Regions from separate parts of the Streptomyces sp. CA-249302 genome, predicted to be linked through region 1. Evidence: riboswitches for the same ligand, from Rfam matches in the RefSeq annotation. Region 1 holds a riboswitch; each other region holds the start of a gene.
What was found. Region 1 has a riboswitch for cyclic di-AMP ahead of ACQEWB_RS42520 (M23 family metallopeptidase). Riboswitches for the same ligand answer to the same signal wherever they lie in the genome.
Positions count from the first base shown of each region.

Region 1 (3,886 bases):
ACCGAGGAGCGCGGCGAGGTCTACGGCTGCGCCCTCGGCTGGTCCGGCTCCTGGCGCATCGCGGTGGCGCAACTCCCGGACGCGCGCGTGCAGATCACCGGCGGCGCAGGATACGACGACTCCGGGCTGCTGCGGCTGGAGGCGGGGGAGTCGTACACCAGCCCCGTCTTCGCCGGACTGTGGAGCGACGGCGGTTTCGGGGGCGCCAGCCGGGCCTGGCACGCGTACCAGCGCGCGTACGTGATCCCGGACGCCGAGCGGGACCGTCCGGTGCTGTTCAACTCCTGGGAGGCCACCGAGTTCGACATCTCCGAGGAGCAGCAGGGCACCCTCGCCCGGCGGGCCGCGGCGATCGGCGTCGAGCTCTTCGTCGTCGACGACGGCTGGTTCGGCAAGCGCACCAGCGACCGGGCCGGGCTCGGCGACTGGACGCCCAACCCGGACCGCTTCCCCAAGGGCCTCAAGCCGCTCGCCGACTACGTGCACGCACTCGGCATGCAGTTCGGCATCTGGGTGGAGCCGGAAATGGTCAATCCGGACAGCGACCTCTACCGCGCACACCCCGACTGGGTCCAGTTCCAACCAGGACGAAAGCGGACGGAATTCCGCAATCAGCTCGTGCTGAACCTCGCCCGCGAGGACGTCCAGGAGTACCTCTGGGAGCGGCTCGACACGCTCCTGGCCAGCGCCCCGATCGACTACGTCAAGTGGGACTTCAACCGCTGCTTCACCGACGCCGGCTGGCCCGGCGACGGCTACCCGCAGCGCCTCTGGATCGACCATGTGCGCGCCCTGTACGCCCTGTTGGACCGTTTGCGGGCCGCGCACCCCGGCGTCGCCTTCGAGTCCTGCTCGGGCGGCGGCGGCCGGATCGACCTCGGCGTCATGAGCCGTACCGACCAGGTGTGGACCTCCGACAACACCGACCCGCTCGACCGGCTCGCCATCCAGCACGGCTTCAGCCAGATCCACCCCGCGCGCGTGATGGCCGCCTGGGTCACCGACAGCCCCAACACCCAGCTCAACGGGCGGGTCAGCTCGCTGCGCTTCCGGTTCGTCAGCTCCATGGCCGGCGTGCTCGGGGTCGGCGGGGACCTCACCGAGTGGACCGAGGAGGAGCTCGCCGAGGCGGGTGACTGGGTGGCCCTCTACAAGGAGATCCGGCCCCTCGTGCAGCACGGGGACCTGTACCGGCTGCGGCCTCCCACGGGCGGCCTGAGCGCCGTCCAGTACGTGCGCGGCGGCGAGGCGGTCGTCCTCGCCTGGCTCCAGGCGCAGAGTTACGGCGAACCGGTGCCGGCGCTGCGCCTGCGCGGCCTCGACCCGACAGCCTCGTACGAATGCCTTGAAACGGGCGAAGTGCACAGGGGTGCCGTATTGCTGCATCACGGACTTCGGACCGGACTTCGCGGCGACCTTGATGCGGCAGTCCTCCGTCTGCGCCGCATCTGAGCCTTCTGTCCGAATTGGCGTCTTCATTCCAACTCGCTCTGGAATAAGGAAAGCTGGAGCACAGTCACGTGAGGAGCGTCATATCCGTGACGGTGTGTGCCCCGTCATGTTCACGTAATTCAGGTGCTTCTCATGGGGCTTTGGGTTCCGGCGCGCCTTCCCGGTTAACGGACAGTAACCGGGAATTCCGGAAAGGGATCAAGGGAAACGTATTCACAGGGAACCGTCACTTGTCCCTTTGCGTCTTGGTCGCTTACGTTCCACACCAATCCGGACGGACGCCCAATCCTGCCGCCGCCCGGGGACCGCACAACTCACCCGTGAACGGCAGGAGCGGGGGACCCACAGGTACAACCGCCTGTTCCGGTCTCCGGAACGGCTAGGGGTAAAGCCGCGTTTCACCGCGCGGCCGGGCATCTCCAGTCCGCACCCGACAGCTCACCTCGCAGGCGCCGGAGAGGAATTCGCCATGCCCGCGAAGGGTAAGCACCGCCGCCCGAAGTCCCCGCGTCTTTCCCGCTCGATCGCCGTCGCCGGAACCGGTGGCGCCGCTCTCGCCCTCCCGCTCATGGGGGCCACCGGCGCCCATGCGGCCACCACGCAGTCCGCTTCCCAGTCGGTTTCCGAAAAGGCCGTCCAGTCCCTTCCGGTCACCGAGAAGAAGGCCGCCGAGAAGAAGAGCGCCGCCAACAACGCGGGCGTGCGCACCTATTCGGTGCGGACCGGCGACTATCTCGCGAAGATCGCCGACGAGCAGAACGTCACCGGCGGCTGGAAGAAGCTCTACGCGGACAACCGCCAGGCCGTCGGCGACGACCCGTCGCTGATCCACCCCGGCCTGAAGCTCAGCATCGGCAAGCAGGCCACGACGGGCACCACCAAGTCCTCGGCCAAGTCCTCGACCTCGTCCTCCTCTTCGGCCGAGTCGAAGTCGTCCTCCTCCTCGAAGACGACCGCCACCAAGGCCGCCGAGACCACCAGCACCGCCACCGGCTTCACCCTCCCGGTCACCGGCGCCACCATCGGCACCGGCTACCACGTGGCCGGCAGCATGTGGTCCAGCGGCTACCACACCGGCGTCGACTTCGTCGTCCCGACCGGCACCGCCCTCAAGGCCGTCGGCGCGGGCACCGTCGTCTCCGCGGGCTGGGGAGGCGCGTACGGCAACCAGGTCGTCATCAAGCTCGCCGACGGCTACTACGCGCAGTACGGCCACCTCTCCCAGCTCTCCGTCTCGGCCGGCCAGACCGTGACCGAGGGCCAGCAGATCGGCCTCTCCGGCGCGACCGGCAACGTCACCGGCCCGCACCTGCACTTCGAGATCCGCACCACGCCGGACTACGGCTCCGACGTGGACCCGGTCGCCTACCTCCGTTCCAAGGGCGTTGCGGTCGGCTGACCCCCACCGACCTCCCCCACTCTCGGCTTCGCTCGAGCGGGGGACCCGCAGCCCGACACGCCGCCGAAGGCCGGACCCCGATCCCCGGGTCCGGCCTTCGGTGTTGCGGTCGTGTGGCGGCCCGTCAGGCGGTGTCGACAAGGCGGAGCGCTCGGGACACAGTGATCCCCGTCCGATGTGCAAGCGCTTTCCACATGCCGAGGAGCCCGCCCGACGTGACGCCCACCCGCAGAGCCTTCGCCACCCTGGCCGCCGGAGCCGCCCTGTCCGCCCTCACCCCCGCCGGCGCCGCGAGCGCCGCGCCCCGCCGCAGGGGCCGCCTCATCGCCCACGACGACTTCCGGCACGGCCTGACCAAATGGGCCGTCGAGCTGGAGAACGGCGGAACGGTCACCTCCTCGCGCGGGACGCTGGAGGTGGACGTACCCGCCGGCGCGACCGTCTGGTTCAAGCAGCGGCTCGAAGGGCCCTACGTCATCGAGTACACCGCCACGGCCGTCTCCGAGGGCGGGGTCAATGACCGCGTCTCCGACCTCAACAACTTCTGGAACGCCACCGACGTGCGGTCCCCGGACGACATCTTCGCCACGCCGCGGGGCGGGGCGCTGGCCGAGTACGACTACCTGAAGACGTACTACGTCGGCTACGGCGCCAACACGAACACCACCACCCGGCTGCGCCGTTACGTCGGCGAGGCCGGAGTGCGGCCGCTGATCTACGACTACACCGAGCCGCTGCTGGTCGCGAACGAGTCCAACCGGGTGCGGATCGTCTCCGACGGATCGGCGGTGCGCTGGTGGAACAACGGGCGGCTCGTCTTCGACTACGACGACCCGGAGCCGTACACCAGTGGGCACTTCGGTTTCCGGACGACCTGGAGCCATTTCCGGATCAGCGGCTTCGAGGTCCGGCGATCGACCCGTCAACGTCCCTGATCGGAGGGTTATTCCTGGCTTGGTGAACCCTTTAGGAGTGGCTTATCTCACCGCTCGTCAACCCTTTCTTACGGTCGCGTAGGTCACATTCGAAGGTGAA
Region 1 covers NZ_JBNJMG010000001.1:9,451,609-9,455,494, forward strand. The annotation lists gene ACQEWB_RS42515 (alpha-galactosidase) at 1-1,452, shown strand, start outside; cyclic di-AMP (ydaO/yuaA leader) riboswitch at 1,758-1,917, shown strand; gene ACQEWB_RS42520 (M23 family metallopeptidase) at 1,922-2,851, shown strand; gene ACQEWB_RS42525 (DUF6250 domain-containing protein) at 3,067-3,786, shown strand.

Region 2 (3,886 bases), 3.0 Mb from region 1:
CACGGAGCGGGGAGGACGTGTCGGCGGAGTGGGCGGCCATGCAGCCGATGCTAAGGAGCACACCACGGGTTGCGGGCGGGGCACGCGCGCGTGGGCGAGGGAATTCGCGCGGGCGCGGGCACGGAGGCAGGGGCGCCCGGAGAGGAGAGGGGGCGCGCGGGGCGTGTCGCGCGCTGGCGCTCGGGAACCATCGCGCGCTGAGCGCTCAGCGCTCAGGGCGCGCAGGAATCTCCGCGCGCCCTGCGCTCAGATCGCGCGAGCCCCACAAGAGGCACGTGAGGAGCCCCGGCGCCCCCGGCGCCCCCGGCGCCCTCGCGCTCGACAGCCCCGGCGCCCCTACCTCACGCCGGCCGCACCACGCTGTGGATGATCGACTCGCCGCCGTAGTAGATCGACTCCTCGCGGACGTACGCGCCGGGCTTGGGGGCGTGGATCATCATGCCGTTGCCTATGTAGATGCCGACGTGGCTGATGTCGTCGTAGAAGAAGATCAGGTCGCCGGGCTGGGCGTCGGCGAGGGAGACCGTGGTGCCGGCGTTCACCTGGTCGTAGGTGGTGCGGGGGAGGGAGACGCCGGCGGCCTTCCAGGAGGCCTGGGTGAGGCCGGAGCAGTCGTAGGAGCCGGGGCCGGTGGCGCCCCAGACGTACGGCTTGCCGATCTGCGCGCGCGCGAAAGCGAGGGCCTTCTCGGCCTTGGTGGAGTACGAGGAGTCGGTGGAGGTGCTTCCCGAGGTTCCCGAGTCCGAGGAGGAACTGCTCTCCTGGGCCGCCTCCTCCTTGGCCTTCTGCTCGGCCGCCTGCTGCTTCGCCAGCTCCGCGGCCTTTTGCGCGGCCTCTTCCTGCTTCTTCTTCTCGATCGCCGCGAGCCGCGCCTTCTCCTCCGCGGTCAGCTTCGACAGCAGATCGCGCGCGTCGGAGAGCTTCTTCTGGACCGTGGACTTGGCCGTCTGCAGGTCGTTCTGCGACTCGGTGAGCGACTGGAGGCTCTCGGAGGCCTCCTGCCGCTTCTTCATCGTCGCGGACTGCTCGCTGAAGTAGTCGTCGACCTCGCTCTTCTGGCGGGAGGTCAGCCGGCCCATCAACTGCGTCTGGTCGAAGTAGTCCTGCGGGGTGTCGGCGAGCAGGAAGGTCGCCGTGTCGGGCGCGGCGGCACCCGTGCGGTACTGCGCGGCGGCGAAGGAACCGAGCCGCTCCCGCTGTTCGTTGAGCTTCTGGGCGCGCTTGGCGACGTCGTCGAGGAGGGTGTCCACGCGCTTGCGCTGCTTGGAGGTCTTCTCCTTCGCCGCGTTGTACTTCTCGGTCGCCGACTCCGCCTGGCGGTACAGGTCGTCGACCTTCTTCTCGACTTCCTCGAGGGAGGGGTTCCCGTCCGTCGACGGGGCGGCGTTGGCCGTCTGGGAGAGCAGGGCCACGGAGGTGAGGGCGGCCGTGGCGAGGGCGGGGGTGCGTATGCCGGCCACACGCGTACCTGCGGGACGCGACTTGCGGTGCGACGCCAAGGTTGGCGACTCCTTCCATACTCCGCCTACCGAGTTAGCTGTCGGGTTCGGGCGGGTGGTTCGGAAGGGTTGCCCTACGGTCCGTGTCCCTCAAGGGAGTTGGACCGATTCACCCCAAGGTCGGTGTGGGTCCCCGGCTCCGGCTGCGCGGCGGCGCCCCGGACTCGGCGGAGGCCGCACGGCCCGGCGAGGTTCGCCGGTGGGGGTCGTACGGCCTGCTCGGAACGGTAGCCAACTCGTGTGGCCCGTGTGAAGGTTGATGTTCGATATGCCCGATACATTTTCGTGACCTTTGGTCAGGCGATCGGAGTTCGTCACATTCTGTGATCATGCGGCATGGGAGCGTTACGACCGCCTCGGATCCGGCGATGTTCCCGGGGCGGCAGCGGGTTGTCAGTGGGGCACCCTAAACTCGGAGAGCGATGAGCAGCCTCTTTGACGACAGCTTCCTGGCGGACCTCAAGGCACCCCGTGGCCGTGAGGAGGAACCCCCACCGCCGCCCGAGGACGATCACGTACCGGAGCCGGTTCCGGACGATCTGTTCGGCGGGAGGTTCGACGTGCCGCCGGACCGGGACGCGTACTACCGTGACGGCGCGCCCCGCCCGGTGATCGACGCCGCCGCCCTGCTGGACGGGCTGAACGAGAACCAGCGCGCGGCCGTCGTGCACGCCGGCACGCCCCTGCTCATCGTGGCCGGCGCCGGCTCCGGCAAGACCCGTGTGCTCACCCACCGCATCGCGCACCTCCTCGCCGAGCGGAACGTGCATCCGGGCCAGATCCTCGCGATCACCTTCACCAACAAGGCCGCGGGCGAGATGAAGGAGCGCGTCGAGCAGCTCGTCGGCCCGCGCGCCAACGCGATGTGGGTGATGACCTTCCACAGCGCGTGCGTGCGGATCCTGCGCCGGGAGAGCAAGAAGCTCGGCTTCACCTCCTCCTTCTCGATCTACGACGCCGCCGACAGCAAGCGGCTGATGGCGCTCGTATGCCGCGATCTGGACCTCGATCCCAAGCGGTACCCGCCCAAGTCCTTCAGCGCCAAGATCAGCAACCTGAAGAACGAGCTGATCGACGAGGAGGACTTCGCTGCCCAGGCCGCCGACGGTTTCGAGAAGACCCTCGCCCAGGCCTACGCCATGTACCAGTCGCGGCTGCGCGAGGCGAACGCCCTCGACTTCGACGACCTGATCATGACCACGGTCAACCTGCTCCGTGCCTTCCCGGACGTCGCCGAGCACTACCGCCGCCGCTTCCGCCACGTCATGGTCGACGAGTACCAGGACACCAACCACGCCCAGTACGCGCTGGTCAGGGAGCTGGTCGGGACCTCCGAGCACCCCGTGGACGTACCGCCTGGCGAGCACGACCTCCCGCCCGCCGAGCTGTGTGTCGTGGGTGACGCCGACCAGTCGATCTACGCCTTCCGCGGCGCGACGATCCGCAACATCCTCCAGTTCGAGGAGGACTACCCGAACGCGACGACGATCCTCCTGGAGCAGAACTACCGCTCCACGCAGACGATCCTCTCCGCCGCCAACGCGGTCATCGAGCGCAACGAGTCCCGCCGCCCCAAGAACCTGTGGACCAACGCGGGCGCGGGCGCACGCATCACCGGCTATGTCGCCGACACCGAGCACGACGAGGCCCAGTTCGTCGCCGAGGAGATAGACCGTCTGACCGACGCGGGCGACGCGAAGGCCGGCGACGTCGCCGTCTTCTACCGTACGAACGCCCAGTCCCGTGTCTTCGAAGAGATCTTCATCCGTGTCGGCCTGCCCTACAAGGTCGTCGGCGGTGTCCGCTTCTACGAGCGCAAGGAGGTCCGGGACGTCCTGGCCTACCTGCGCGTACTGGCCAACCCCGAGGACTCGGTGCCGCTGCGCCGGATCCTGAACGTCCCCAAGCGCGGCATCGGCGACCGCGCCGAGGCGATGATCGACGCCCTCTCCCAGCGGGAGAAGATCAGCTTCCCGCAGGCGCTCAAGCGGGTCGACGAGGCGTACGGGATGGCCGCGCGGTCGACGAACGCCGTGAAGCGGTTCAACACGCTGATGGAGGACCTCCGTACGATCGTCGAGTCGGGTGCGGGACCGGCGACCGTCCTGGAGGCGATCCTCGAACGGACCGGCTACCTCGCCGAGTTGCAGGCCTCCACCGACCCGCAGGACGAGACCCGGATCGAGAACCTCCAGGAACTCGCCGCCGTGGCCCTGGAGTTCGAGCAGGAGTCCGGCGAGGGTGAGGAGCCCGGCTCGCTCGCCGACTTCCTGGAGCGGGTCGCGCTGGTCGCCGACTCCGACCAGATCCCCGACGAGGACGAGGACGGCTCCGGAGTCATCACCCTGATGACCCTGCACACCGCCAAGGGCCTCGAGTTCCCGGTG
Region 2 covers NZ_JBNJMG010000001.1:6,496,858-6,500,743, forward strand. The annotation lists gene ACQEWB_RS29370 (tellurite resistance/C4-dicarboxylate transporter family protein) at 1-40, opposite strand, end outside; gene ACQEWB_RS29375 (NlpC/P60 family protein) at 342-1,499, opposite strand; cyclic di-AMP (ydaO/yuaA leader) riboswitch at 1,508-1,679, opposite strand; gene pcrA (DNA helicase PcrA) at 1,922-3,886, shown strand, end outside.
Region 2: it holds a riboswitch for cyclic di-AMP, as region 1 does, so the genes downstream of both, ACQEWB_RS29375 (NlpC/P60 family protein) here and ACQEWB_RS42520 (M23 family metallopeptidase) in region 1, are expected to answer to the same signal.

Region 3 (3,886 bases), 8.3 Mb from region 1:
GATCCGGGAGCGGCTGGGTGCTGATCCGGGCGTTGCCGAGAAGCGGATGTTCGGTGGGATCGCCTTTCTGCTGCACGGCAACATGGCCGTGGGCGTGACCGGTGACGATCTGATGGTGCGGGTCGGTCCGGATGCGACGGACGCGGCGCTCGCCCGGCCCGGGGCGCGGTTGTTCGACATGACGGGGCGGCCGATGCGGGGCTGGGTCGTCGTCGACGGCTCCGCCGTGGCGGAGGACGAGGCGCTCGGTGGGTGGATCGACGAGGGGTACGCCTTCGCGGCCGGGCTGCCGCCCAAGTGACGTGGCCGCATCCGGTCAGGAGCGGCGGCGCGGCTTCCCTCGCTTGGCGCCCTTGGGTGCGTTCGCGCCGCCCCTGGCACCGCCGCGCCCCGTCGCCTTCGCCGGGGGCTGCCTGCGCCGGGCCGCGCCCTTGTCCGTGCCCTTCTCCTTCGGCTCGGCCTGCTGCGGCTTACGGCCCCGGGAGCTGTTGACCGAGCGGCCGCGGACGATGCCGATGAAGTCCTCGACCATGTCCGTGGTCGCCTCTTCGGGCCAGGACAGGGCGACGCCGGACTGGGGGGCGTCCACGACCGGGCGGTAGGTGAGGTCCCTACGGTGGTGGAGGCGGGCCAGGGACTGGGGGACGACGACGAGGCCCACGCCGGCCGCCACGAGCTCGATCGCGTCCTCCGTGGTCGCCGGCCGCTCGAAGGCCGGCTCGCCGGGCGGGGCGTCCCAGTCGAAGACGTCGTCGAGGGGGTGGAAGAGCACCTCGTCGGCCAGGTCGGCGACGGTCACCTCCGCCGCCGCGGTGATCACATGGTCCTTGGGGACCACGACCACCGAAGTCTCGGTGTAGAGGGGGATCGCGCTGAAGAACGTGCGGTCGACGGGGAGCCGCACCAGACCCGCGTCGGCGTCACCGCCGCGCAGCACATCGGCCGCCTCCGCCGCCGCCACGGCGAGGAGGGTCAGCGGGATGTCCGGCAGGCGCTCGTTCCAGATCCGCACCCACTTGGCGGGAGTCGTCCCCGGAACGTACGCAAGCCGGAACGTCGGGGATGCTTCCGAGCCTGTCATCCCGCCAGGTTACCGTCCGTGGTCGGCGGCCCCCCACGCGCTCGATATCCTGGACCCCATGAAGTCGCACCAGACCGCCCAGACGATGAAGCCCGCGACCGCGGCCAAGAAGCTGGGTGTGTACCTCGAGGCCACCCCCGCCGAGTTCCGTGAGGGTGCCGTCTCGCGCGCCCGTCTCGACGAGCTGCAGGCGAACCCGCCCGAGTGGCTGCGCGAGCTGCGGGCCAAGGGTCCGCACCCGCGTCCGGTCGTCGCGGCGAAGCTGGGCGTCTCCATCGCCGGTCTCGCACGTGGCGGCGTCACCGAGCCGCTCAGCACCGAGCAGATCGAGGCCCTGAAGCAGGAGCAGCCCGAGTGGCTGCAGAAGGAGCGCGCCACCCAGGCCGAGGTCCGCAAGGAGGGCGCGCGGATCAAGAAGCGCAACGCCGAGCGCGCGGCCAAGGGCGACGGTTCCTGAGGCGTCCTCTCTTGTGCTTCTCTTGGCTTCTCTTGGCTTCTCTTGGCTTTACGTGACGCGGCCGATCGTCGTTCGTGACCACCGTCGGTCGCCGTATGGCCCCGTTGTGTGCACGGCACACGGTTCTGACACCACGTCACGACGAATGTCACAAAAGCGTATCGGACATTTCACACCTCAACCTTCACACGGGGCGCACAAGTTGGCTAAGTTGACGCCCAGGCCGTTCGACTTCCTCCGACGAACCCCGTCGGGGCGCGCGGCCTCCGCCGAGTCCGGTGCGCCTCGTGGCAGCCGGAGCCGGGGACCCAACCGAACGATGGGGTGAATCGGCCCAACTGCCCTTCGGGGCAAGGGCCGTAGGGCATGCCTTCCGGATCGACCGCCCGAACCCGACAGCTAACTCGGTAGGCGGAGTACGGAAGGAGTACGGCTCCCATGGCGCCGGATCGAAGTCCGCGCGCGGGAGGCTTCGGCCTGCCCGGCATGCGCAATTCCGCCCTCGCGACCGCGGCACTCACCTCAGTGGCCGTGCTCTCGCAGACCGCCGACGCCGCACCGGTGACGGCCGACGACGAGCGGCCGAGCCGCGAGGACGTCAGCCAGCGGGTGAGCAGCCTCTACGACCGGGCCGAGAGCGACACCGGGCAGTTCAACCTCACGCGCACGCAGTCCGGATCGCGGGGGCGTGGCGCCCCGGCGGGCGGAGGCGGGACCGGGGGACGGTCCTCGGATCCCGACCTGGACAACATCACCCGGCAGTGGTTCGGCGCGGCGCGTGCCTCGCTGGGGCCGACGATTCCTGCGGTGCTGCCGGCCGACCGCAGGCCGGACGCGGGTCCCCGGCCCGCGCGCCCGGCCCAGCGGCCGGCGGAGCGGCCCGGCCGTGAACTGGAGGCGGCGGGGCGTGCGTCCGCGCTGGAGCTGCCTGCCGGGGGTACGCGACGCCCCGTGGCCGAACTGACCGCAGGTCCGGTGGCCGAGCTGACGGCAGGTCCCACGCCTGCGGTAACCGCAGGTCCGGTGGCCGAGTTGACCGCGGGTCCCATGCCTGGGGCAACCGCGAGCCCCACCGCCGCGCTCCCCGCCGTACCGCAGCAGCGCCGTGCGGCTTCCCCGTCCCTGTCCGCGCCGGCCGCAGAGCCGAGGCAGTCGTCGCTACGGCAGTCCAAGCAGCGCAGCCAGCGCAAGGTGGCGGCGGCCAGCGACCTGCTGTACCGCTTCACGGCGCGTCAGACCGCGGCCCCGATGGCAGCCATCGCCCCCCAGCCGACCCAGACCGGCCGACAGCCGGCGGCCCTGGAGGCCCAGCCGACCCAGGTCGACTGGATGCCCGCCGTCGCCGAGGCCCAGCCTGCGCAGGCGGCGTGGCAGACGTCGGCCGCCGGCGCTCAGTCGGCGCAGACCGGCTGGCAGAACCCGGCCGGCGGAGCTCAGTCCGCGCAGGCCTCCTGGCAGACGTCGGCCGCCGAAGCCCAGCCCGCACAGATCGGCTGGCAGTCTGCCGCCGCTCTGGAGGCCCAGTCGGGGCAGGCTTCCTGGCAGAACCCGGCCGCGGAGGCCATGCCGGCCCAGACCGGCTGGCAGCCCGCCGCCGCCCTCGAGGCTCAGCCCGCCCAGGCCCCTTGGGAGACTCCGGCCGCGGGGACTCGGCAGGCGCAGACCGGCTGGCAGACCACGGGCGCGCAGCCCCAGCCGACGCAGGCGCAGTCGGCGCAGGCCGGTTGGCAGACCGCCGCCGCGGAAGCCCAGTCGGCACAGAGCCGTTGGCAGCCCGCTGCCGAGGCCCAGTCGTCCCAGACCGGCTGGCCGGCCTCCGCCCTCCAAGCCCAACCGGTCCAGCTCGGTTGGCAGGGCTCTGCCGAGGAAGCCCGCCGGGCCGCGGAAGAGGCCTGGCGGATGCAGCAGCCCAGCGTGCTCGACACCGGCGTACCCATACCGGTGGTCGAGGACTGGCGGATGCGGGAGCCGAGCGTGCTCGACACGGGGGTTCCCGTGGTCGAGACGCCCGTCGGCACCAAGGCCGACCGGGCCATCGCGTTCGCGCGGGCGCAGATCGGGCGGCCGTGTCTGTGGGGTGCGGTCGGGCCCGAGTCGTACGACAACGCCGGACTCACCCAGGCCGCCTGGAAGGCCGCCGGGGTCAGCCTGCCGCGCTCCACGGCCGAGCAGGCGAGCACCGGCACGGTGATCCCCCTTGCGGAGAGCCGCCCCGGGGACCTGATCTTCTTCCACGACAACTTCAGCCACGTCGGCCTCTACACCGGCAACGGCCTGATGATCCACGCACCGGGCCCGGGCTCGGTCATCCGCGAGGAGTCGATCCACAACGCCGGAGAGGCAGCCAT
Region 3 covers NZ_JBNJMG010000001.1:1,140,526-1,144,411, forward strand. The annotation lists gene ACQEWB_RS05125 (TfoX/Sxy family protein) at 1-301, shown strand, start outside; gene ACQEWB_RS05130 (LysR substrate-binding domain-containing protein) at 317-1,081, opposite strand; gene ACQEWB_RS05135 (DUF5997 family protein) at 1,140-1,538, shown strand; cyclic di-AMP (ydaO/yuaA leader) riboswitch at 1,796-1,968, shown strand; gene ACQEWB_RS05140 (NlpC/P60 family protein) at 1,977-3,886, shown strand, end outside.
Region 3: it holds a riboswitch for cyclic di-AMP, as region 1 does, so the genes downstream of both, ACQEWB_RS05140 (NlpC/P60 family protein) here and ACQEWB_RS42520 (M23 family metallopeptidase) in region 1, are expected to answer to the same signal.

Region 4 (3,886 bases), 1.4 Mb from region 1:
CGTCCTGGGCCTGGGCGCCCAGGGTGGCGAGGAGATCGTCCTCGCCTCCGACGCCGAGGGCGCGGACGTCGCCCTCGACCGTCTGGCCAAGCTGGTCTCCGAGGGCCTCGAGGAGCTTCCCGAGACCGTCTGATCAGGGCATCACAGAAGGGCTCGTCCGAATTACCGGGCGAGCCCTTCGCATTTCCTCCACCGGGATCGCCGAATTCCCGATCGGGGGCAGCATGAATAACCCCCGCGAATTTCTCACTTCTTTGTATACGGCGCCCGTGTTAATGCCGCAGGCTCGGCATGTTTACGGCATGTTGCGAGTTCCTCACACGGTCGGTGCGATCGCCGCCGGAGGTGAACCGCAGCCGGTGCACCGCGCTGGAGCGCTCGGTGTGCAGCGAGGTGACGGCACGCGCGCGTTCGCTGTCGCCACGGGCCACCGCGTCGACGATCGCGCCGTGCTCCGCCCAGGACTCCACGGGGTTGACGGGGGCGTCCACGGCGTACATCCAGGCGATCTTGTGGCGCAGCTGCGTCAGCATCGAGGTCAGCGCGGGGCTGCCGGAGGCCTGGGCGAGCGTCTCGTGGAACCAGCTGCCCAGGGAGCGCAGATCCTCGCTGCTGCCCCTCCTGGCCCGCTCCTGACCCAGTCTCACCAGGCCGCGCAGGACCTTGAGGTGGGCCTCTGTACGCCGCTGGGCGGCGCGGGAGGCGCCGAGCGGCTCCAGGAGCATGCGCATCTCCAGCAGGTCGGCGGCCTCCTGCTCGTTCGGTTCGGCCACGCACGCGCCCGCGTGCCGCCGGGTCACCACGAAGCCCTCGGCCTCCAGGGTGCGCAGGGCCTCACGGACGGGGACGCGCGAGACGCCGTAGCGACGGGCCAGGAGTTCCTCGGTGAGGCGGCTCCCGCGCTCGTAGACACCGGCGACGATGTCGTCTCTGATCGCCGTGCATACCGAGTGCGCCGGAATACGCATGACCGACCTCCGTCTTAATCCCCGTGAAACGTCGCCGATTGACGTGTGTTCGGTGACTCTATTGCAAACGGCGGGAATTTCCGACGGGGGGTCGGAATCCATGGATATTTTTTGGACACCAAGGTGACGGAAACGGCGAAACCCCGGCTCGGGGAGCCGGGGTTCCAGGAGATCCTGCGGTCCGTCGTCAGACGTTCACGCCGTGCGAGCGCAGGTAGGCGACGGGGTCGATGTCCGAGCCGTAGTCGGGGGTCGTACGGGCCTCGAAGTGCAGGTGCGGTCCGGTGACGTTGCCGGTCGCGCCGGAGAGGCCGATCTGCTGGCCCGGGGTGACGGTCTGGCCCACCGAGACGCCTATGGACGACAGGTGACCGTACTGGGTGTACGTCCCGTCGCTCATCTTGATCACGATGTTGTTCCCGTAGGACCCGCCCCACCCGGCCTCCACGACCGTGCCGGAGCCGACCGCGTGGACGGACGTACCGCTCGCCGCGTGGAAGTCGATGCCGGTGTGGCTGCCGGAGGACCAGAGGGAACCGCCGGTCTTGTAGCCCGTGGAGACGTACGAGTTGGAGATCGGCGCGACGAAGGTGTTGAGGCGCTTGCGCTCGGCCGCGCGGGCGGCGCGCTCCTTGGCCTCACGCTCCGCCTTGGCCTTGGCGGCGGCCTTCTTGCGCGCGGCCTCCAGGGCGGCCTTCTTGCGGGCGGCCTCCTCGGCGGCCTGCTTCTGCGCGTCGGCCTGGGCGTCGATCTTGTCGGCTATGGAGTCGCCGATGGCGATGACGGGGTTGAGGCCGGTCTGCTCGACCGAGTTGTCGGCGGCGAGCGCGGGAGACGCGAGGGTGCCGATGACACCGGTGGTGGCGAGGGCGGCGACGCCGGCCGCCTGGACGGTGGAACGCTTGACGCGGCTGGGACGGCGGTGCTTCCCGGTGGCGCACATGAACGCCATGTACTGGCTGGTCCTTTCCTTCCTTCTCGCCTACCGGGTTAGCTGACGGGTTCGGAGCAGGAAGGTCTCCTACGGACCCCCTCGCTGGCGCGCGGGCGTCCGATTCACCCCAGGGACTTCGATGGGTCCCCGGCTCCCCTGGCTCGCGCCGTACGGGGACTCGGCGATGACTGCCCGGTGCCACGGATGCGGCGCGGTGCCTGACGGACAGCCCGGACGACGCTAAGCGGGCCCGCTTTCAATCCCCAAACGGATCACGGTGTTTGTAGCGCATCCCACAGGGCAGACAGGCAACCTCCGCCCCAATTCGGACATACGAGGGCCCTGGTGACACTTCAGTCACCAGGGCCCTCACGCGCGCGTGCCCCTACTCGGCGGCCACCACGGTCACTTCACCGATGCCGAGGGCCTCCACGGGCGCCTTGATCTGCGCCGCGTCACCGACGAGGACGGTCACCAGGCGGTCCACCGGGAAGGCGCTCACTGCCGCCGCGGTGGCCTCCACGGTGCCGGTCGCGGCGAGCTGCCGGTACAGCGTCGCCTGGTAGTCGTCGGGCAGGTGCTGCTCGACCTGGTCGGCCAGCGTGCTCGCGACGGCCGCCGCGGTCTCGTACTTGAGCGGCGCCACCCCGACGAGGTTCTGCACGGCGACGTCCCGCTCGGCGTCGGTGAGGCCGCCCTCGGCGAGCGTGCGCAGCACCTTCCAGAGGTCGTCGAGCGCCGGGCCGGTGTTCGGGGTGTCGACGGAGCCGCTGATGGCGAGCATCGAGGCGCCGGTGCCGTCCGGGGCGGAGCGCAGGACCTGGCCGAAGGCCCGCACGCCGTAGGTGTAGCCCTTCTCCTCGCGCAGGACGCGGTCCAGGCGGGAGGTGAGGGTGCCGCCCAGGCAGTACGTGCCGAGCACCTGCGCGGGCCACACGCGGTCGTGCCGGTCGGCGCCGACGCGGCCGATGAGCAGCTGCGTCTGGACGGCGCCGGGGCGGTCGACGATGATCACGCGCCCGGTGTCGTCGGCGGTCACCGGGGGCACGGGGCGGGGGTCGGCCTTGGAGCCGGTCCAGGTGCCCAGGGTCTCGCCGAGCAGCGCGTCCAGGTCGATGCCGGTGAGGTCGCCGACGACCACCGCGGTGGCCGTGGCGGGCCGGACATGGCGGTCGTAGAAGGCACGTACGGCCGCCGCGTCGATCTTCTCGACGGTCTCCTCGGTGCCCTGGCGCGGGCGCGACATCCGCGAGGTCGCCGGGAACAGCTCCTTGGAGAGCTCCTTGGCGGCCCGGCGGGAGGGGTTGGCCAGCTCGTGCGGGATCTCGTCGAGGCGGTTGCGGACCAGCCGCTCGACCTCGCTGTCGGCGAACGCGGGCGCCCTGAGGGCGTCGGCGAGCAGACCGAGCGCCTTGGCCAGGCGGGAGGCCGGTACCTCGAGGCTGATGCGGACGCCCGGGTGGTCGGCGTGCGCGTCGAGGGTGGCGCCGCAGCGCTCCAGCTCGGCGGCGAACTCCTCGGCGGAGTGCTTGTCGGTGCCCTCGGAGAAGGCGCGCGCCATGATCGTGGCGACACCGTCGAAGCCGGCCGGTTCGGCCTCCAGGGGCGCGTCGAGGAGCACCTCGACGGCGACGACCTGCTGGCCGGGGCGGTGGCAGCGCAGCACGGTGAGGCCGTTGCCGAGCGCCCCGCGCGTGGGTGCCGGGAACGCCCACGGCTTGGCCTCGCCCGCCTGGGGCTGCGGGTGGAACTCCATCGTGGCGAGCTCGGTCACTTGGCCGCCTCCTCGTTCTTGTCGCCGGCTTCGACCGTGGCCTCGGCCTCGGGGTCATCGGGGAGATCCGCGTCCTCGGCGGCCTCCGGGGAGACGGGCTCGTAGACGAGCACCGCGCGGTTGTCGGGCCGCAGCCGGGCCTTGGCGACCTCCTGGACCTCCTGCGGAGTCACCTCCAGGACGCGCTTGACGGCGGTCAGGGCGAGCTGC
Region 4 covers NZ_JBNJMG010000001.1:8,097,502-8,101,387, reverse strand. The annotation lists gene ACQEWB_RS36715 (HPr family phosphocarrier protein) at 1-133, shown strand, start outside; gene ACQEWB_RS36710 (GntR family transcriptional regulator) at 273-968, opposite strand; gene ACQEWB_RS36705 (M23 family metallopeptidase) at 1,156-1,920, opposite strand; cyclic di-AMP (ydaO/yuaA leader) riboswitch at 1,934-2,096, opposite strand; gene ACQEWB_RS36700 (M16 family metallopeptidase) at 2,288-3,676, opposite strand; gene ACQEWB_RS36695 (M16 family metallopeptidase) at 3,673-3,886, opposite strand, start outside.
Region 4: it holds a riboswitch for cyclic di-AMP, as region 1 does, so the genes downstream of both, ACQEWB_RS36705 (M23 family metallopeptidase) here and ACQEWB_RS42520 (M23 family metallopeptidase) in region 1, are expected to answer to the same signal.